One region of the Thermosinus thermophiluss DSM 23256 genome, then DNA from elsewhere that is predicted to be linked to it. Evidence: riboswitches for the same ligand, from Rfam matches in the RefSeq annotation. Region 1 holds a riboswitch; each other region holds the start of a gene.
What was found. A riboswitch is a leader RNA that binds a small molecule or an ion and turns the genes downstream of it on or off. The one in region 1 is predicted to bind S-adenosylmethionine.

Region 1 (5,291 bases):
TCACATCGCAAGACATAACCGCATTCCCGGCATAACACAAACGTGGCATAGCCCCTGCGGTTCAGTAAAATAATAGCTTGTCCTCCTTCACGACGGGTCTGCGTTAGCAGTTCGCGTAGTGGCTGAGAAATTACCCCCCGGCGCCCGGCCGCCAGCTCCTCACGCATGTCTACCACCGTCACCGCTGGCAAGACCTGGCCATCTACACGCTCAGACAAGGTTAGCAAAATGTGCTTGCCCGAAAGGGCTTGATAGTAACTTTCTAATGACGGAGTCGCACTGCCAAGCACTACCGGCGCTCCTGCCTGTCTCGCCCGGGTAAGGGCCACCTCACGTGTATGATAACGGGGACTTTCTTCCTGTTTATATGTAAACTCGTGTTCTTCGTCCAATATAATAAGGCCAATTTTTGCACAAGGGGCAAACACGGCAGAGCGAGCGCCAATCACTATACCCGCTTCGCCGGACCGGATTCGTTGCCAGGCATCGTGACGCTCGCCTGCTGACAGGCGGCTGTGAACCACGACTACGTCTTCCCCAAACCGCTCTTTAAACCGGGAAACGGTCTGGCCTGTCAGGGCAATTTCCGGCACCATCATAATAACCTGCCGACCCTGCTGTCTTGCCGCCGCTGCTGCCTCAATATATACTTGCGTTTTGCCGCTCCCGGTTACGCCATGAATAAGAAAAGACTTATACTCTCTTGAAGCAATAGCTGCTATGATTTGGGCAACGGCCTGGCGCTGCTCGTTCGTCAATGCAAATCGAGCTCCCTGCGGCGGCGTCCCGCGATACAATTGTGCATAACTATTTCGCATCACCCGCCGCCGTTCACTGCGGACTAAGCCGGCTGCAATAAGACGTTTAACTGTATCCGCACTGATCCGGTGCTGTTTTAGGCAAGTTGGTGTTAGTTCTGACTCTTCCAGTAGGACTGCCAGCAGCCGCTGTTGCGCTGGTTTGCCTGTTAGGCGGTCAAGAGCTTTCGCGGCTTCTTGACGGCTTACTGCAAGCATCAGCCGCTGCTCAAACCGCGGTCGGAACTTCGATGTACTCGTTGCTGCCCGTTCGACCAAATTCAACCGCTCCAATTTACGGAGAACATTTAACACGCTCGGGCCAAATTCTGTAACAAGTTGTTTTTGGGTAGTCAGGCCCTTTACACGTAAATGATTAAGCACCTCGCGCATTTCGTCTGAAATTTGGCGAGGAAAGAAAAATTCTGGTTCGCTCTCTTTTTCGTTCAAACGATATGCGGTATGACTTTTTAATTCTCCTCTTCCGGGCACAAACAGGCGCAAAGCTTCGGCGAGCGGACACAAATAGTAATTGCTCATCCACTCGGCCGTTTGCAGCATATTTTCATCAAACCATGGCTCATTGTCCAACACGCTCAATAAGGGCTTTAACCCTTCTGCCTCGGCCTGCTCTTTGACGGCAACAACAAAGCCTTCGGCCTCGCGTTGGCCAAAAGGCACCCGCACACGCCATCCCCTGCCGACAAACGCCAATTCCGGCGGAACCAGATAAGAAAAGGTGGCAGCGATAGTCCGTACCGGAATATTGATGGCCACTTCCGCAATGCGCCCCATTTTCTTCACCTCATAAAAAAGAAGAGTACTGTTTGCAGCAAACAGTACATCTTACTTCGCTGTTCGGTATAATCTAGATAATTCTAGCTTAGGCCGGAAATACCTGCTACCGGTCATCATTTTGTTCATAACCGGCCAGGAACTCATCTAACTCAAAACACGTATCCATAGGCTGACGTTTAAAAAAACGTTTCAAGCGACGCTTTCCCAGCGGCGTAAAACGGTACCGCATAATAAATAGCCTACCTGCGGATGGAATATCCGAGCGTCTGCAAAGTTTCTTCAATATAGCCGCTGGCGATTATATTAGCGTCATACTCAACCGTAACTTGTCTGGTATTTAGATTAACATCGACATCGGTAATCCCGTCAAGATGGCTTAAGGTGTGCTCAATGCGGTCACGGCAATGATCACCCTTAAGACCGCCAATCGAATATACCGACTTCTTGATTGTTTTTGAAACAGGCACTGCAATACTAACCCCCTTTGGCTTATCTCTATGATGTTAGTATTGCCAGTACCAGCGGTTAAAATTAAAGATTTGCTTCCCGCCGTAAAATTTCCGCTTTATCGGTTCGCTCCCACGGAAGGTCAATATCCGTTCGGCCAAAATGTCCGTAAGCTGCTGTCTGGCGGTAGATAGGACGACGTAAGTTCAGGCTTTTGATGATACCGGCCGGACGGAGGTCAAAATGCTTTTGAATAAGTTCGACAATGCGGCTTTCGGGAATTTTAGCGGTACCAAAAGTCTCAACCATAATCGATACCGGGCGGGCAATACCGATTGCGTAGGCTAACTGAATTTCACACTTATCGGCCAAGCCGGCGGCTACAACATTTTTGGCCACATAGCGAGCGGCATAAGCTGCTGACCGGTCGACTTTAGTGGGGTCTTTGCCGGAAAAAGCGCCGCCGCCGTGACGGGCCATGCCGCCATAGGTATCGACAATAATTTTGCGCCCAGTCAGGCCGGCATCTCCCTGCGGCCCACCAACGACAAAACGGCCGGTAGGATTAATATAATATTTGGTTTGAGCATCTAGCATATCTCCGGGGACAACGGGAGTAATAACTTTGGCGATGATATCTTTTTCAATGGTGGCAAGATCCACGTCAGGGCTGTGTTGAGCCGAAACGACAATGGTATCCACACGAACCGGCTTGCCATCCATATACTCTACTGTCACCTGGGTTTTTCCATCAGGACGCAGGTAAGCAAGTTCACCGTTTTTACGAACTTCGGCCAGCCGGCGGGCCAAACGGTGAGCTAAGGCAATAGGCAATGGCATGAATTCGGGGGTCTCATTAGTTGCATAGCCGAACATCATGCCTTGGTCACCGGCACCGATTGCCTCGAATTCATCCATCTCGCCGCGTTTAGCTTCCAGCGCTTTATTTACGCCCATCGCGATATCCGGCGACTGCTCGTCAATTGATGTCATCACACCACAGGTATCACCGTCAAAACCGAATTTTGCACGGGTATACCCAATCTCTTTGATGGTCTCCCGCACAATCTTCGGAATATCGACATAGCAAGACGTTGTAATTTCTCCTACCACGTGGACAAGGCCGGTTGTTACTAAAGTTTCACAAGCGACACGGGCCATGGGGTCTTGGGCAAGGATTGCGTCGAGAATACTGTCAGAAATTTGATCGGCAATTTTGTCCGGATGCCCTTCGGTAACCGATTCCGAAGTAAATAATACCCGTTTTTTTTCCATTTGTGCACCTCCTAATCAATAAAAAAACTCCCATAAGGGAGGCTTTGGTCGTATACTCCCCATCTCGCGCCATGCGCCGGAATTGGCACCGTTTTGGACTTGCCAAATGGTTGCCGCGGTTTCATCGGGCCAGTCCCTCCACCAACTCTTGATGAGTATAGTATATGTAATTTTCACCAAAGCAATTTTAAAGTAAAACAAGAAAAAAATCAACCTCTTTTTGTCAATAAATCGCAAATTCTGTCAAGAACAATTTCCGCAACACGCTTTTTTGGCATTTGTTCTAGTTCTTCAACACTACCATCACGGTAAATAAGCTTAACAATATTAGTGTCGGCGTTAAAACCCGCACCCGGGAGCGTAACATCATTAGCTACTATCATATCAAGATTTTTCTTGGCCAACTTTTCCTGGGCATTACCAAGCAAGTCCTGCGTTTCAGCGGCGAACCCCACCAGGATCTGGTGGCGCTTCAACGCTCCCAACTCCCGTAAAATATCCGGGTTTTTTTCCAAAACAAGAGTAAGCGTCTCCCCGGTTTTTTTGATTTTATGCTCAGCTATTTCTTTAGGCCGATAATCGGCCACAGCCGCCGCCTTAATCACTACATCACAGGCAGCATATTCGGCCAACACGGCCTGCCGCATCTCTTCCGCTGTTTCCACCATTTTTACTAAAACACCCCGTGGCGGGTTTAATCCGGTGGAGCCGGAGACGAGAATAACCTCCGCGCCGCGGAGCGCCGCTGCTTCGGCGATTGCATAGCCCATTTTGCCACTCGACCGGTTGCCTAAATAACGCACTGGATCGAGCGGTTCCCGCGTACCGCCGGCAGTAACCAAAATTCGCTTTCCGGCCAGTACACCGTGCGGCCGGAGCAGTTCATCCACTTTGGCAACAATTATCTCCGGCTCGGGCAAACGTCCGGGACCTTCCACCCCGCAGGCCAGCATGCCTGTTGCGGGTTCAATAATGTGATAGCCCAATCCAGCCAGTTTTTGCAAATTTTGCTGGACAATAGGATTTAGATACATATTGCTATTCATGGCTGGCGCCAGTACTATCGGCGCTTTGGTAGCCATCACAGTCGTTGAAAGCATATCATCGGCAATACCGTTGGCAATTTTGCCAATAATGTTGGCAGTTGCAGGGGCTATTAAAAATAAATCGGCCAAAGTGGCCAATGCAATATGCTGAACATTCCAGTTTTTCGGTTCTTCCCACATATCAACAACTACCGGATTACCGCTTATCTCCCGAAAAGTAAGGGGTGTAACAAATTCAGTAGCCGACTTGGTCATAATAACATGAACAGAACTCCCGGCTTTCCGCAAACGGCTGACTATTTCCACACTTTTATAAGCGGCAATGCCGCCGCTAACGCCCAGGACAATATTTTTGCCCTTCATCACGGTGGCCTCCTACTTAATACCTGTCTTGGTACGTTCATAAGTAATTTTGCCTTGGGCAACCTCTTCCAAGGCTATGGTAACGGGTTTATTCGATTTGCTTTCCACAAGCGGAGGCTCACCATTCATAATTTCCCGGGCCCGCTTTGCTGCAAGAACGACTAATGTATATTTACTGTCAACTTTATCAATTAAAACGTCTAAGGATGGACGAATCAACCAGACTCCCTCCTTTAAAGTTTTAGTACGTTCCGTGAAGTTTGACAAATGCTGTCAATCAAGCCATTGTTGCGCTCCACCCGGCATTTTTCCGCCGTAATAATTGCGGCTATTTTGTGTACTGCACGCTCCACTTCGTCGTTCACAACCAAATAATGGTAGTTATAAGCGCAGCTTAATTCACTCGTTACACAGCTTAACCGTTGTTTAATCGCTTCAGCACTGTCAGTCCCTCGTTTATGAATGCGATCCGCCAGTTCGTCCAAAGAGGGCGGCAAGATATATATGAATACCCCCTGGGGAAACTTCTTTTTAATCTGCAACGCGCCCTGGATATCGATCTCCA
Region 2 (5,291 bases), on a different contig from region 1:
TAACCGCGGTTTCCCAATTTGCCGCCGGACGCTGTGCCGCGAGTTTGGCCGCCGTATATGCCACGTTAAGCGCATGCCGCTGGTCTGGCACGCTCATCTGCCAAAACAGTTGTTGCTCGGCTTTGGTTAAGTGCTGATTAACAAACCTCCTGTCCTGTTCACTGATGCGGGCTGTCACCGCGGCGAAAAATTGCCGTACCCGTTTGTGCATTTTCAACCACCAATATAAATGAGTTTAGCATAGCCCATGGCTTGACGGCAGGCTTCGGCCGCCGCCTTATCCTGCGGCTGAAGTCCAAGACCGACGATACGCCCTGCCGCGCGGAGCTCGCCAGTCAGCGCAATCGCCTCATTCAGCCGCCCCGGCGCCCAGCCAATATAGACGTCCTTAACGTCGCCGTCCAGGGTCAGACCCTGCCGCTCAAGGGCCAGCATAAGGCGCTCGATGCCGAGAGCAAAACCGGTAGCCGGATATTCCTTCCCAAAAGCGCCTGCCATGCCATCGTAACGCCCGCCGCCGCAAAGGGGGAAGCCTAGGCCCGGCGTATAGCCTTCAAAAACAGCCCCCGTATAATAGTCAAAATTCCGGATTATTCCCAAATCAAAAGAGACATGCCCGCTTACGCCGTAATACTCAAGGAGCCGGTAAATCTCCGCCAGGTTATCGAGGGCGCGGCGGCTCATATCGTTGCTCACCATGCCATAGGCCGCATCAAGCATATTTTCCCGCCCGTGGAGCAGCGGAATACGCTTAAAAAGCGCCTGCCCGGCCGGCGATAAGGAGCTCGTCGCCAGAGCCTCGTCCAGGCCGACTAGATCGCGCTGCACCAGGCAATTTTTAATCCGCTGGCGCTCGGCCGGCGGTAATTCGCATTCATTCATTAGACCGTTAATAAATTCCACCTGACCGAGGCTGATCTGAAAGACGGTCAGCCCTGCCTCCCGCATGGCCGTGGCCGCCAGCGCTACGACCTCGGCATCGGCGGCAGGCCCCGCCGTGCCCAGCAGTTCTATACCGGCCTGGTAGAATTCGCATTGTCGACCGGCTTGGGCCTGCTCGTACCGGAAAACGTTAGTCAAATAAAACAGCCGCAGCGGTACCGGCTGTTCGCGGAGCCGGGTAGCCGCTACCCGGGCAATAGGCGTAGTCATATCCGGCCGGAGCGCTAATAGCCGGTTATTTTTATCGAGAAATTTGAACATATGCTGAACTATTTCTTGGTCGGCACCGACCGATAAAATGTCCAGATACTCAAATGTAGGCGTAATTACCTCGTCATAACCCCACCGGGTAAATAGGCCGGCAAGGGCGCTTTCCACCAAGCGCTTTTTTTTCGCATCGCGGGGTAAAAAATCCCGTGTCCCGTACGGAATTTGCGGTACAAACTCATTTTGGTTCATGGCCTGCATCCTCCTGCCGCAAACGCTCTTCCTGCTCTTCCAACCGGGCGAGAATGATTTTGTAGCCGTCAGCGCCATAGTGCAAGCAGCGCTTGACCCGGCTGATCGTGGCCGTGCTGGCCCCGGTGCGCTCGACAATGTCGTCGTAGATATGACCGGCCTTCAGCATCCGCGCCACCTCCAGGCGTTGTGCCATGGCTTTTATCTCGCTGATGGTACAGATATCTTCAAAAAACTGATAACATTCCTCCTCATTGGCGAGCAGTAAAATGGCCCGGAACAATTGGTCGGTTAAAGGCTCTTTTAGCTTAGGGTTAACGGGCATAATCCACACTCCTCCCGTGCACGCATTACCATTCTGAGCATACTATTCGCCCTCTCTCATTTCTTTCCTGCCTTTACGTCTTTTATTCTTTAATTTATGAAAATGCAATTTTAATTTTTTCTTGACAGACATTGCTATACATGATAGCATGTAACTCAACAACGGCATATCGAAACACTCTTTCATCAAGAGCTGGCTGAGGGACTGGCCCGATGACGCCGCGGCAACCATCGCACCTTCGGATGCGAAACGGTGCCAATTCCTGCAGAACGGATAGGTTCTGACAGATGAGGGGGGGAGTTTCTGTTTACAGAACAAAAACCTCTTCGTCTGCGAAGAGGTTTTCTTTATGCCCAGGAAAGGAGAGAGAAGAAAAATGATTAAACTGACCGGCATTGAAAAGGTCTATCCCGGCACTAACGGAGCGGTCCATGCTCTTAAAGGCATAAACCTGGAAGTGCGCCGCGGTGAAATTTTCGGTGTCATTGGTAAAAGCGGCGCCGGCAAGAGTACGTTAATCCGGTGCATCAATATGCTGGAGCGGCCAACCCGCGGCTCGGTAGTGGTCGACGGTGAAGAACTAACGACGATGTCCGAAAAAAACTTGCGCGAGCGACGCAAAAAAATCGGCATGATTTTTCAGCACTTTAACCTGCTGTCTTCCCGCACCGTCTATGAAAATGTAGCCTTCCCGCTTGAGTTGGCCGGCAAAAGCAAAACGGAAATTGCACAGGCTGTTTTGCCGCTCCTTGAACTGGTGGGGCTTGCCGATAAACGGGACCAGTATCCGTCCCAGCTCAGCGGCGGTCAAAAACAGCGGGTCGGTATTGCCCGCGCCTTAGCCAGCCGGCCAAAAGTGCTCTTATGCGACGAAGCCACTTCCGCCCTTGACCCGCAGACTACACAATCCATTTTGAAACTGCTCTTTGACATCAATCAAAAACTGCAGCTGACCATTGTGCTAATCACTCACGAAATGCAGGTTATTAAAGAAATCTGCGACCGCGTGGCCGTCATCGAAAACGGCGTCATTATTGAAGAAGGCCCGGTACTCGACGTCTTCACCCGTCCCCAGACGGCAACAACGCGCGAATTCATCCGCACCATTGTCAACCATGACCTGCCCGAATTCTTTGCCAATACCGTCTTTTCGCCCACACCGCTGCCGGACTCCAATCTTATTCTGCGCCTGTCCTTCATTGGCCGTACGGCCGAAGAACCCATAATTGCCGGCATGATCCGCCGGTTTAATGTTGACACCAGCATCCTTTACGGCAATATCGACCACATCAAGCACACTCCTTTCGGTACCTTGATTGTCGAACTGTCCGGCGACCAGGCCGGCATCCAGAACGCCCTCAACTACTTGCGGGCGCGAGATTTAGGAATAGAGGTGATTGGTTATGTCGCAAGAAATGCTCGTGCTGTTGGCTGAGTCGTTATGGGAAACTACTTATATGGTGGGTGTGTCGGCCTTTATCGCCGCCCTGTTTGGCGTCCCCCTCGGCGTCATCCTGGTAACGACTGACAAGGGCCATGTTTTGGAAAACCTCGCTGTCAACCGCGTTTTGGGCGCAATCGTCAATGCTACCCGCTCGACTCCGTTCATTATTCTCATGGTCGCCATCATTCCCCTGACCCGTCTCATTGTCGGGACATCCATCGGCACCGATGCGGCCATTGTGCCGCTGAGCATTGCCGCTATCCCCTTTGTCGGCCGCATCGTCGAATCGGCACTCAAAGAAGTCGACTACGGCGTCATCGAGGCCGCCCAAGCTATGGGCGCTTCCCCGCTGCAAATTATCGCCAAAGTACTCATCCCCGAAGCGCTGCCCTCGATTGTGCTTGGCCTGACGATCACTGTAATCAGCCTGATTGGTTATTCGGCCATGGCCGGCGCTATCGGCGGCGGCGGGCTGGGGGACCTGGCCATCCGCTACGGCTATCAGCGCTTCCGGGCCGACATCATGCTCGCAACCGTCATTATCCTTATTGCTCAGGTACAGCTTGTCCAGTCGTGCGGCGACTGGCTTGCCCGCCGTTTGAACAAAAAATAAACGATTAACAAGGAGGAATTCATTCATGAAACGTATCGCCCTATTGCTCGCCTTAATTTTGGCCCTTACCGCCGTCGTCGCCGGCTGCGGCGGCAAAACCCAGGCTCCGGCTACCGCCAGTGATAAAAAGGTACTGAAAGTAGGCGCCACGGCCGTTCCCCACGCCGAAATTCTGCGGGTAATTAAACCGGCTCTGGAAAAAGAGGGCATTGACCTTCAGATCGTGGAAATGAGCGATTACGTCCGTCCTAACCTGGCCGTAGCGGAAAAAGAACTGGACGCCAACTTCTTCCAACATATTCCCTACCTCAATAAGTTTGCCGCCGAGCGCAACCTTCAGCTCACTTACACCGCTGCCGTCCACATCGAACCCATGGGCATTTACTCCAAAAAAATCAAAAACTTAAATGACGTTCCTACCGACGCCGTGGTTGCCATCCCTAATGACCCGACCAACGGCGGGCGCGCGCTCGCCCTGCTGGCTAAGGCCGGCGTGATCGGGCTCAAAGACGGCGTTGGCGTCAACGCCACCGTCAAAGATATTGTCGCCAACCCGAAGAACGTGAAAATCCGTGAGCTCGAAGCGCCGCAGCTGCCCCGGGCCCTTGATGATGTCACTTTGGCCGTAATCAATACCAACTATGCACTGGAAGCCAAACTCGTGCCTACGAAAGACGCCCTCTTTATTGAACAGAAAGATTCTCCTTATGTAAATATTCTGGTCGTGCGCAAAGGCGATGAAAACCGCCCGGAAATTCAAAAGCTGACCAAAGCGTTGACCTCGGATCAAGTCCGCAAATTCATCACCGAAAAATATCAAGGTGCGGTAGTACCGGCATTCTAATTCTTAGTTAAGGAGGTAACCAATAATGCACAAATGGACGAAGCCAATCGCATTAGCCCTCGCGCTGCTGTTTACGCTCGGCCTCGTGGCCGGCTGCGGCAAACAAGCCGCCACGCCGTCCGACCGGCCTATAAAAGTGGGCGTTACCGCCGGCCCCCACGCCGAAATAATGGATGTTGTCAAAAAAGTGGCGGAAAAAGACGGTCTGAAAATCCAGGTCGTGGAGTTCAACGACTACGTGCAGCCTAATGTGGCTTTAAGCCAGGGTGACATTGACGCCAACAGTTTCCAGCACCAGCCCTATCTTGATAACATGGTTGCCGACCGCAAATATGACATCGTTTCGATCGCCAAAACGGTTATTTTCCCGATGGGTATTTACTCGAAAAAAGTCAAATCAATCGCCGACGTTAAACAAGGCGCCGTTGTCGCCATCCCCAACGACCCGACCAACGGCGGCCGCGCCCTCCTGCTCCTGGAAAAAGTCGGCCTGATCAAGCTGAAGCCTAACGCCGGCCTCAAAGCCGCCGTTACCGATATTGCGGAAAACCCGAAAAATATTAAGATTAAAGAACTGGACGCCGCCCAGATTCCCCGTTCCCTTGACGACGTGGATATTGCCGCCATTAACACCAACTATGCCATGACCGCCGGCCTTGTTCCG
Region 3 (5,291 bases), on a different contig from region 1:
CGCGGGGTAAGTTCATCGTTTTGCTGGAAAGTTTCTGGGGACTGGGGTGGCTGGCGGCGGCGCTGATTGCTTATCTGTTTATTCCCTTTTACGGTTGGCAGGCTGCATTTTTCATCGGTGCCTTGCCCGCCTTGTATGTTTTTGTTATCCGTTTGGCCGTGCCGGAATCGGTGCGGTATCTCCTGGACAAGGGACGGCTGGACGAAGCTCATGCCATCGTCAGTGGCCTTGAAGCGGCGGCCGGCGTGACAACGGCCTTTGCCCCGACGGCGCCGAAAGCGCAGACGGTTCGGCAAGTAATGTTTGCCGAACTGTGGGCGCCGCCCTTCTTACGGCGTACTGCCATGCTTTGGCTGCTGTGGTTCGGTATTGTTTACTCATATTATGGCATTTTTACCTGGCTGCCATCGCTGATGACGGCCCAGGGATTTACCATTATCAAAAGTTTTGAGTATGTGCTGATAATGACCCTGGCCCAGCTGCCAGGCTATTTCAGCGCCGCTTATTTGGTGGATCGTATCGGCCGCAAGGCGACACTGGCGTTGTATTTGGCGGCCAGCGCCGCCGCCGCTTTTGGTTTTGGTTATGCCAATACTCCCTGGGCGCTCATTGTGTGGGGGAGCCTGATGTCTTTCTTCAATTTGGGCGCATGGGGAGTAGTATATACTTATACGCCGGAGCTTTATCCAACCCGCATTCGCGCGTTTGGCTCGGGCTGGGCGGCGGCCGTGGGCCGGTTTGGCGGTATCCTGGCACCCACCATTGTCGGTTATATGCTGGGAGGAGGCGCCGCTTTCGCCGGAGTGTTCACGATGTTCACGGCTACCATGCTGTTTATTGCCACTATTGTTTTAGTGTTGGGCGAAGAAACGCGCCGAAAATCGCTTGATGAAATTAGTGGTTAAAAACGTCAGAATTTGCATCTGTTATTAAGAACAAGTAATAAAATTAGGGATAAGTCCCAAATTTTTTTACTTGAAATTATCTTTAAATTCTGATAAAATGAAACCACAAACGACGTGAGAGGGTGGTGCAAAACATGAATGTTACGCTCAAAGATGTGGGGAGTTTGCTGATTTACAGTATCGGCACCGCCTTGGTGCTAACCCTGGCCGTTATGAGCCTGCACTAAAACAACGCTAGCTGCTGGCCGCGTCGCTGGACGTGGCTTTTCTATTGGGCCTTGTTTATTGATTTTGCTTGACTGGAAATGTTATAATATTAATGTATATACTCCGAAAGGAGCCGTTTGGGTGATTACGACTATTTCGTTTATCATTGGTTTTATTGCTGCTTATTGGGTGTATAACGACGCCAGAAGCCGCGGTCATGAATTAGGCACGGCCTTGTTGTGGTCCCTGGGAACGCTGGCTATGCTTATTGTCTTCCTCCCGTTATACCTGCTCATTGGCCGAAGGCAAGTCATGAAAACTACCAAGCGCCAAGAGCCGGTCATTGATGTGGAGGCTACACCGGTAAACGACCAGATCCATTGTCCGATGTGCGGCGCCAAGGTCAAGGAAGATTATAAGGTTTGTCCTTACTGCAGTTATACACTAAAGCCCAAGTGTGAGGCATGCGGCCGTGAACTCAGCCGTGAATGGCGCACTTGCCCCTATTGTCAGACTCCGGCTGCGCCTAAGTAATCTACTCCCAAAAGTTTACACAAAAAAGTTACAAAAAAACATTAGACAATACCGGTTATTTATGATATAATCATTTCTGTCGCTGAACACAACACCATGCGCCCGTAGCTCAGGGGATAGAGCGCCGGCCTCCGGAGCCGGGTGCGCAGGTTCGATTCCTGCCGGGCGCACCAGAAAGCGCATAAATACTGGGTTGGAAGGCATTCCAACCCAGTATTTTGTTTTTCTAGGCATTCAGCTTCTTTTCATTACTTTCGATAATCCATTGGTTAACTAATTGTATTGCATGTATATGTGTGTACATTGCAAATAAATACAAAAAGGTTGCTTGCAAATTACATAGGAAGTGGCAGGAGAACGTTTTCTTTCGGTTTGAATTAATGACTGGACTCCGGCAGTAGCTAAAAGCAGCGGCCAATCCGCATCAGCGCCAGGAAGCTTTTTTCCGACATTAGATAACGCACCTCGTTGTTCATAGTGACATTTTATCAAGATAATCTACAAGGTGACATATCACAAGATAATCACATTTTAATAATCCGGCTATTGACATTTGTTTCAATATATCCTATAATCTGCTCAATTACAAAAATATAAGGCATACACCTCTTATCCAGAGTGGTCGAGGGACTGGCCCGATGACGCCCGGCAACCGGCTTTTATAAGCAGTGGTGCTAATTCCAGCAGGAGAAATCCTGGAAGATGAGAGGAAAGGTGCGCGTGTACAAAACCCCCTTTCCTCTGGAAAGGGGGTTTTTGTATGCCGGTGAAAGGAGAAGAAGGAAATGCATTTGCCAGACAACCTGAAAATTGCCACTTTGGCCGTTCATGGCGGCCAGACTCCCGATCCCGCCACCGGGGCCCGGGCTGTGCCTATCTATCAGTCGACTTCTTACAATTTCCGCGACAGTGATCACGCCGCCGCTTTGTTTGCCTTGAAAGAAACGGGCAATATTTATACGCGGATAATGAACCCTACAACCGACGTATTGGAAAAGCGTATGGCCGCGTTGGAAGGCGGGGTGGGCGCGCTGGCTTTCGCCTCCGGTCATGCGGCGATCGCTGCCACTATTTTGAACATTGCTAAAGCCGGCGACGAAATTGTTAGTTCCTCCGCTCTTTACGGCGGAACGTATAACCTTTTTCTGTATACTCTGCCCAGGCTGGGTATAACTGTTAAATTGGTAGACCCTAGCGACCCGGAAAATTTCCGGAAAGCCATCACACCAAGGACTAAAGCTGTCTATGGGGAAATTATCGGCAATCCCGGGCTTGGGGTACTGGATATTGAAAAAGTCGCCGCTATAGCCCATGAGAATACCATACCGCTGATTATCGATAATACTTTTGCCACTCCTTATTTATGCCGGCCTTTCGATTTCGGTGCCGATATCGTAGTCCATTCGGCAACGAAATTTATCGGCGGTCATGGTACGACGATGGGCGGTATCGTCGTCGACGGCGGTAAGTTTAACTGGGCCGCAGGCAACTTTCCGTTATTGAATGAGCCTGATCCCAGTTATCATAACTTGCGCTATTCTCAGGAGTTTGGCCCCATGGCCTTTATTATTCGCCTGCGGGTGCAAGTTTTACGCGACCTTGGCGCCTGCATCAGCCCTTTTAACAGTTTTCTGCTGCTTCAGGGACTGGAAACGCTGCACTTACGGATGGCCCGTCACAGTGAGAATGCCCAGACTGTGGCAGAATACCTTGCCGCACATGATCAGGTAGCGTGGGTCAACTATCCCGGTCTTCCTAGCCACCCGCAGCATGACTTGGCGCAAAAGTACCTGGCAAAGGGTGCGGGAGCCATCCTGACGTTCGGCATAAAAGGCGGTCTTGCGGCCGGCAAAAAGTTTATTGACAGCCTTAAGTTGCTTTCCTTGCTCGCTAACGTTGGCGATGCCAAATCACTGGTTATTCATCCCGCCAGCACCACTCATTCGCAGCTTACATCAGAGCAGCGCGCCAGTGCGGGAGTGCCGGATGACATGATCCGTCTTTCCATAGGAATTGAAGATGTAAGCGACATAATTTACGACCTTGAGCAGGCCCTGGCGGCGGTCCAAGCGCTTTAGATGGGGAGAGTTTGCTCTATCCTTATAGTTGGCGGTAGGAGGTGGATGGTGTTTTGCGTCCATTTCTTAAGTATGCGAAAGTGGCTGACCCGGACAATCCTCTCGTACTGACCATGGGTGGAACACTAACCGATGTTACCGTGGCTTATGAAACTTACGGGACACTATCGCCCAACCGGGACAACGTAATTTTGGTGGCCCACGCCCTGACTGGCGACAGCCATGTGGCGGCCCACGACGACAAGGACGAAAAAGGTTGGTGGGACGCATTGGTAGGACCGGGACGGCCGATAGACACCAACCGTTTCTTCGTTATTTGTTCCAATGTTCTGGGTGGATGCCGGGGAACGACGGGGCCGTCCTCGCCGGACCCGGCGACCGGGCGGCCGTACGGCATGCGGTTTCCCGCCATTACCATACGGGACATGGTCCATGTCCAGAAACGGCTGTTAGAGCAACTTGACATTTACCGGCTGGCCTTGGTAATCGGAGGATCCATGGGCGGGATGCAGGCTTTGGAATGGGGGGTCACTTATCCCGGATTTATGGATGGTATAATAGCCATTGCGGCTCCCGGTTATTCTTCCGCCCAGTCCATAGCCTACAATAAAGTGGCGAGGGAAGCGGTGATGCTCGACCCGGCCTGGCGGCAGGGTGATTATTATGGTGGCGCCGGCCCGCAAATCGGCCTGTCGATCGCCCGCGCCCTGGGAATGATTACCTACCAAAGCGAGCCGTCAATGGCCGCTAAGTTTGGCAGGAGAATGCGCGGCGGTCAGTTCGAAGTGGAAAACTACCTTGACTACCAGGGGATTAGCCTGGTACGCCGGTTTGACGCCAACTCCTACCTTTATTTGCTAAGAGCCCTTGACCTTCATGACCTTGGTGCCGGTTATGCGTCTTATGAGGCAGCCCTGGCCAGGATTGAAGCTCGTGTCTTAATCGTAGGGGTAAGTTCCGACATTTTGTATCCGGCTTATCAGCAACAGGAGCTGGTTGAAGTCCTACGCCGCCTCGGCAAGGCTGCGCGGTATGCCCAGATTGACAGTCCCCATGGACATGACGGGTTTTTGATTGATTTTGACGCGTTAAGCCCAGTTTTGTCGGACTTTATCAATACGATAGCGCCGCCGGTCCGCTTGCCCTGGGCACAGTCTTTTTTCCGGGCATCAAGTCTGGCCTATTTTGGCGCCCGGCTGGTTCCCGAGTTTTAAATTCCTAAAAATTATAGAATTGCTTTAAACTGCTCGATTAATAATTCTATTCTTTTTTCAGTATTAAGAACAAGCGGCGACCATGCAAGACGTGGCTTCGGCCAGTAGCACTCTGGCGCAAATGGCGTAAGAATTGCAGCAAGCGGTACGGGTAAGATAGAAGACGGCAGATTGGTCGGCCCTGTAATCGGGGTTGGCCAATCTGCCGCTTTGCTTTGGGGTGCCCGGCAGGGATAAAAAACAGCCGTACCGGTAAGTACGGCCGCTGTTTACTGAATTGGGATGTTGCTCCTTCTTCTCTCGTTCTTGTCTTTCTTAGGCAGCGTAACGGTAAGGACACCGTCGGTAAATTT
Region 4 (5,291 bases), on a different contig from region 1:
CTTTGAGGCGCCGCTTGTATTCATCCAAAATTGCTGCGTCGATAACCCGAGTAATATGACGCTGCTGCTGATCCAAAACTGACAGTACCGGTATCCGTTTGTGATCGGCCGTGATCAAAATTTTGTCGTCATCGGCCATGACAACACGTTGCTTTCGCAATCCAGTGCCAAACATGCCAATGTTGAGATTGTTATTGATGCGGATAATCTCCTGCCGTAAATCGACTCCCATACCCAGCCATCCTCTCCCTGTGCGGCCGGCCCGCCGTAATCGCCAACCCCGCTGATTTATCTTTAACTACCATAACATATTTTGGAAATTCTGACAATTGCTATATTTTCATGTTAGTTCACAGCTGTTGTTTTTTTGCAATTTTACTTTTGATGTATGCAAGCCTGGCAAAAAGGAATTTGTCCAGGCTTAATTTACTATTGTCTAAATTAAAGGTGTGTCAGACCTACTGACACACCTTGGTTTGAGGGTAAGGCTAGGCATGGCGGCTCTTTTTCAGCAGGGTTTTTACTTTGTTGACCGCATCGACGCCGTCGGCGGCATAAGCATCGGCGCCAGCCTGGGCGGCGTATTCGGCGGTCAGGACGGCGCCACCGACGATTGTTGCGGCCCGGCAGCCGGCTGCGCGCAGGGCGGCGATGGTAACGTCAATCTGGGGCATGGTGGTGGTCATGAGGGCGCACAGGCCCACTACGTCGGCGTCGTGCTCGCGGGCCGCCGCCACAACCACCTCCGGCGCTACGTCTTTGCCTAAGTCGATGACGGTAAACCCGCTATTTTCCAGCAGGGTGGCGACGATATTTTTCCCCAAGTCGTGGATGTCGCCCTTGACGGTGGCGAGCACTACCGTGCCCCGGCTGGCGGCATTGGGCGGCAAGGTTGTTTTGATTATTTCAAAGGCGGCCCGCATGGCTTCGGCGGATAGCAGCACCTGGGGCAAAAAGCAGCGGCCGGCGCCAAAGGCTTCGCCCACTTCGTTCATGGCCGCCGTCAGCGCCCGGTCGGTAATGTCCAAGGGCGAATAGCCCGCCTGCAGGGCGGCCTGGACCGCGGCCGTGACAGCTTCTTTTTCGCCGCGGATGACCATCTGGCGGATTTGGTCGAGCTTATCGCCTGTTTCTTCCGCTGCCGGGTCCGCCGGTGAAGGCGCCGCCGCGCGCCCGTAGCGTTCGCTGTAGCTTTTGCCGTTTGCGTCATAACCCAGCAGGGCGCCTGCGGCGGCAAGCATGTCCTGCATCAGCGGGTCATAAGGGTTAAGGATGGGCGCGTCGAGTCCGGCCGCCAGGGCCATGGCGCAGAAGGCGGCATTCATCAGGTCGCGGCGCGGCAGACCGTAGGAAATATTGCTCAGGCCGATGACGGCCGGATAGGCGAAATGCTCCCGATACAAGCGCAAGGTTGCCAGTGTTTCCCGGGCGGCCTGTCCCTCGGCGGCGACGGTGAGAACCAGGGCGTCAAGGAGTAAATCCTGGGGGCGCAGGCCGGCCTTGAGCGCCGCCTCAACAATTTGTTTGGCCACGGCCAGCCGCTCGTTGGCCGTAGCGGGTACGCCGCCGGGAGCGACGGGGAGGCACAGGACGGCGGCGCCGTATTTTTTTGCCAGTGGCAGGAATGTTTCCAGCCGTTCCGGTTCGGCGCTCACGGAATTGACCAGCGCCCGGCCGGGGAAGGCTTTCAGCCCGGCCTCCAGGGCAGCCGGGTCGGTAGTGTCGATGGACAGGGGAACGTCGACCAGCATGGACAGCTCCTGTACCGCCCGCCCCATGGTCGCTGCCTGGTCAATGCCGGGCACGCCCATATTTACATCCAGGACGGTGGCGCCGGCCTGCACCTGGGCGAGGGCGTCTTTCTTGACGGTCAGAAAACTGCCGGAGCGGATTTCGGCGGCCAAGGCTTTGCGCCCGCTGGGGTTGATGCGTTCGCCAATAATAACCGGCGGGTGGCCCGGCCCCAGCCAAACGGTGCGGCTGCGGCTGGTGAGGGCGACGCCTTGTCTTACGGTCCGGACGGAAGTACCGCTGCCGCCCAGGTGACGGATGGCCTCAGCCATGGCCCTGATATGCTCAGGCGTGGTGCCGCAGCAGCCGCCGATATAGCTAGCGCCGGCCGCAATCAGGCGTGGCGCCCAGGCAGCCAGTTCCGCCGGACCCATGGGAAAGTGCGTTTTCCCGTCAACCAGTTCAGGCATGCCGGCATTGGGCTGGACGCTAACGGGTCGGCTGGTGTGGGCGGCGAGGGCTTCCACCACCGGCACCAGTTGGGCCGGACCGAGCGAACAGTTGGCGCCGATGATATCGGCGCCCATGGCTTCCAGCACGATGGCGGCGGTGGCCGGGTCGGTGCCGGTGACCGTACGGCCGTCGGCACCAAACGAGAGCTGGCAGATGACCGGTTTGCGGGTGGTCTGTTTGGCGGCCAGCAGCGCGGCGCGCATTTCCTGAAGGTCGATAATGGTTTCGATGATTATATAGTCGACGCCGGCGGCGTCCAAAGCGGCAATCTGCTCGGCGAAGACATCGCAGGCCTCGTCAAAGGAGAGTTCGCCGAGAGGGGCGATGAATTTGCCGGTCGGGCCGACGGAACCGGCGATTTTGGTGTGGGGCCCGGCGGCCGCGCGGGCCGCGCGAACGGCGGCGGTATTGAGGCGGGCAACGTCGCGGGCCAGGCCGTAATGGGATAGTTTAACGCGGTTGGCGCCAAAGGTGTTGGTTTCAATGATGGCGGCGCCGCTTTCAACATAGCGGCGGTGGATGGCGGTTACCACCTCCGGCCGCTCGCAGTTCCAGGCTTCGGGACATTGTCCCGGCGTCAGTCCGGCCTGCTGCAGCATCGTGCCCATCGCGCCGTCAAAAAGATAAATCATCGTGGCTCATCCTTTCACTGTGATGATGTACGCCGGGCCAAACAATTGGGCTGGCCGCAGGTAAGGCAGACATTGCCGGCGCAGGTCGGCTGCCCGTTTGGTTTGCCGGGTTTAAGGCCGATAACGGCCGTCACCGATTTGCGCGGGATCAGCATGGACGAAGCGGTTACCGTAATGCCAATCGCGCCGCCGCCGGCGAGGGCCACGACGTGCTGCTGCACGGTGATGTCCCAATCGCCGTAGCCGGGACTGTACCGCTTGGTCGCGGTCATTCCCTGATGGGCCGCTTCCCGGTTAATCAGCGCGTTGACCTGGTCAGCCGCTGCTTCCACCGCCGTGGTGCCGGCGGCATCCAGAAGCAGCGCCGCGGCCGCGTCGCCTTGGCGAAAGCGGCGGGAGATTTCCGCTTCGATGGCTTCACCGATGGTGACGGCCAAGACGGCTACTTGTACGGATCCGGCCAGGTGGTTGGCAATATTGGCGCCGCTAAGCCTAAGGGGAGTAGGCGCGAGAATGACGCCGTCGGCCGGTGAATAGGGATATACCTGCCAGATCCCGCGCGGCACGGCCAGGACCTGAGCGTCAAGGCAGGCCTGGCGGAGCAGAGCGTCGGGAAAGCGGGCCGCCCGGGCCAGGCCGGCATACCGCCGTGTTTCATTAATATCCACTTTGGTTAACTGAGCGTTATATACAGGCGTACCAAAAACCCCCTTTCCAAGAGGAAAGGGGGCGCCCGGTCGCAGTCCTTTCCTCTTATCTTTCAGAACCATAAGATTCTGCAGGAATTAGCACCAAGCGCAATGCCGGTTGCCGGGTGTCATCGGGCCAGTCCCTCGACCGCTCTGGATAAGAGTATTCACGTTATGATAGTTTTTAACTATATCAGAAAGTATAAGTTTTTAACCGCAAAGTTCGCGAAGAGCGCGAAGTTGCGCTAAGTATTTTTTGGCGCGGCACGCGTCGCGCCCGATATACCCTTTGCGTTCTTTGCGCCCTACCCTGAAAACGATGTGTGCCAACAGAGCTGACATACCCCAATTTTAGGCAATAGTAAACTAAGCCTGTACAAATCTATTTTTTGACAGGCCTGGTGTACAAAAGAAAGCTGATTTTCTAGTGTATCACCCTGTCATTGAGAACTCTTTAACCTCTTCGCCAATTATTATCCGAATACTTTGGTCGCTAATAATGAATTGAACATCGTCGTCCAGTTTCTTTATGTTTTTGACAAGGTTTACTAAACTTTTTATTTTGCTACGACGCATTTGTTCCGACAAATAGTTTTCCCCAAGGTCCTTATATGGTTCCTTGCGAATCAGCATGTGATATATGGCTACAATGATTGCATGCGCTACTGCTACCGCAGCTCGTTTCTTACCTCTTCTGGCTGCTATTCGATGGTATAAGGATGATAAATAACAGTTTTTCATCCGCGCTATAGTATGTGCTGCCTGAACTAGTTGCGACCTAAGTTGCGGATTGCCCGGTTTAGCTTTCCCAGATCTTCGCTTTCCGGCACTTTCGTTATTCCCTGGAGCTAGTCCGGACCATGCGGCTATATGCTTGTCGCTTGGAAACCGGCTCATGTCAAGTCCTATTTCTGCCAATATTACTTGGGCAATCCGTTTCCCTATTCCAGGGATTGTATCTATTAGCTCCAGGGCTTCCTTAAAATTTTCGTCTTCTCGTTCTATTCGCTCCATCATCAAGTCTAGTGATGCTATTTGTTTATCTAAGGCTTCAATAGCTTCAAGTTGGATCTGGATTAGAGTGCGAATATCAGGGCTTACTATTCCGTCTAGGGCAGTTTCAAGTTCTTCCTGGGAAGCACTCAACCGGCCACGGGATAATTCAGCCAGTTTTTTCGGGTCGTTTACACCGGCAGCAATTGCTTTGATGATTTCTTTAGCCGTTACGCCGTTTATATCGCTTACCACTGATGATAATTTTATGTTGCAGCCTTCCAAGAATTTTTGCAGCCTCTGAATTTCTCGGGCACGTTCCTGAATTTTTGCTGTGCGTAACCTCGTGATTTCGCGCATTTCCCGTTGCCTACGCTCGGGAATGAAGCTTGGTTTTAGTAGTCCATGGCGAAGAAGCGAAGCTATCCACTCGGCATCCTTAACATCGGTTTTTCGTCCAGGTACATTTTTAATGTGTTGGGCATTGACTATTATCGCTTTTATTCCTTCGGCTTCCAGAACATTGATAACCGGTTTCCAGTAGACACCGGTGCTTTCCATTGCTACAATTTCCACTTCATGTTTTTTAAGCCAATCGGCAAGTTTATGCAGCTGTTCTGACGTAGTGCCGAAACTGTTGCGTCGCATTTTTTCATTTACCAAGGCACAGGCTTCAATTTTACGTTTGTGAATGTCTAACCCGCAACACCGCTCATAAACTACCTGGACATTA

Region 2: linked by a shared signal. The riboswitch ahead of BLQ99_RS06195 (methionine ABC transporter ATP-binding protein) and the one ahead of metK (methionine adenosyltransferase) in region 1 are both predicted to bind S-adenosylmethionine.
Region 3: linked by a shared signal. The riboswitch ahead of BLQ99_RS05790 (homocysteine synthase) and the one ahead of metK (methionine adenosyltransferase) in region 1 are both predicted to bind S-adenosylmethionine.
Region 4: linked by a shared signal. The riboswitch ahead of BLQ99_RS07825 (vitamin B12 dependent-methionine synthase activation domain-containing protein) and the one ahead of metK (methionine adenosyltransferase) in region 1 are both predicted to bind S-adenosylmethionine.

Annotation. Positions count from the first base shown of each region.
Region 1 is NZ_FNBU01000009.1:73,571-78,861, reverse strand. It holds gene priA (primosomal protein N') at 1-1,592, opposite strand, end outside; gene BLQ99_RS07100 (heavy-metal-associated domain-containing protein) at 1,835-2,062, opposite strand; gene metK (methionine adenosyltransferase) at 2,127-3,317, opposite strand; SAM riboswitch class I at 3,374-3,475, opposite strand; gene coaBC (bifunctional phosphopantothenoylcysteine decarboxylase/phosphopantothenate--cysteine ligase CoaBC) at 3,527-4,729, opposite strand; gene rpoZ (DNA-directed RNA polymerase subunit omega) at 4,739-4,945, opposite strand; gene gmk (guanylate kinase) at 4,960-5,291, opposite strand, start outside.
Region 2 is NZ_FNBU01000008.1:3,871-9,161, reverse strand. It holds gene BLQ99_RS06210 (HDIG domain-containing metalloprotein) at 1-211, opposite strand, end outside; gene hisZ (ATP phosphoribosyltransferase regulatory subunit) at 214-1,401, opposite strand; gene BLQ99_RS06200 (YerC/YecD family TrpR-related protein) at 1,388-1,726, opposite strand; SAM riboswitch class I at 1,906-2,020, shown strand; gene BLQ99_RS06195 (methionine ABC transporter ATP-binding protein) at 2,103-3,161, shown strand; gene BLQ99_RS06190 (methionine ABC transporter permease) at 3,130-3,783, shown strand; gene BLQ99_RS06185 (MetQ/NlpA family ABC transporter substrate-binding protein) at 3,809-4,627, shown strand; gene BLQ99_RS06180 (MetQ/NlpA family ABC transporter substrate-binding protein) at 4,653-5,291, shown strand, end outside.
Region 3 is NZ_FNBU01000007.1:46,454-51,744, reverse strand. It holds gene BLQ99_RS05805 (MFS transporter) at 1-905, shown strand, start outside; gene BLQ99_RS05800 (zinc ribbon domain-containing protein) at 1,254-1,646, shown strand; tRNA gene BLQ99_RS05795 (tRNA-Arg) at 1,745-1,819, shown strand; SAM riboswitch class I at 2,253-2,355, shown strand; gene BLQ99_RS05790 (homocysteine synthase) at 2,432-3,724, shown strand; gene metX (homoserine O-acetyltransferase MetX) at 3,778-4,938, shown strand; gene BLQ99_RS05780 (Hsp20/alpha crystallin family protein) at 5,208-5,291, opposite strand, start outside.
Region 4 is NZ_FNBU01000010.1:97,753-103,043, reverse strand. It holds gene BLQ99_RS07835 (Na-translocating system protein MpsC family protein) at 1-232, opposite strand, end outside; gene BLQ99_RS07830 (homocysteine S-methyltransferase family protein) at 489-2,876, opposite strand; gene BLQ99_RS07825 (vitamin B12 dependent-methionine synthase activation domain-containing protein) at 2,891-3,544, opposite strand; SAM riboswitch class I at 3,627-3,729, opposite strand; gene BLQ99_RS07820 (IS110 family RNA-guided transposase) at 3,998-5,291, opposite strand, start outside.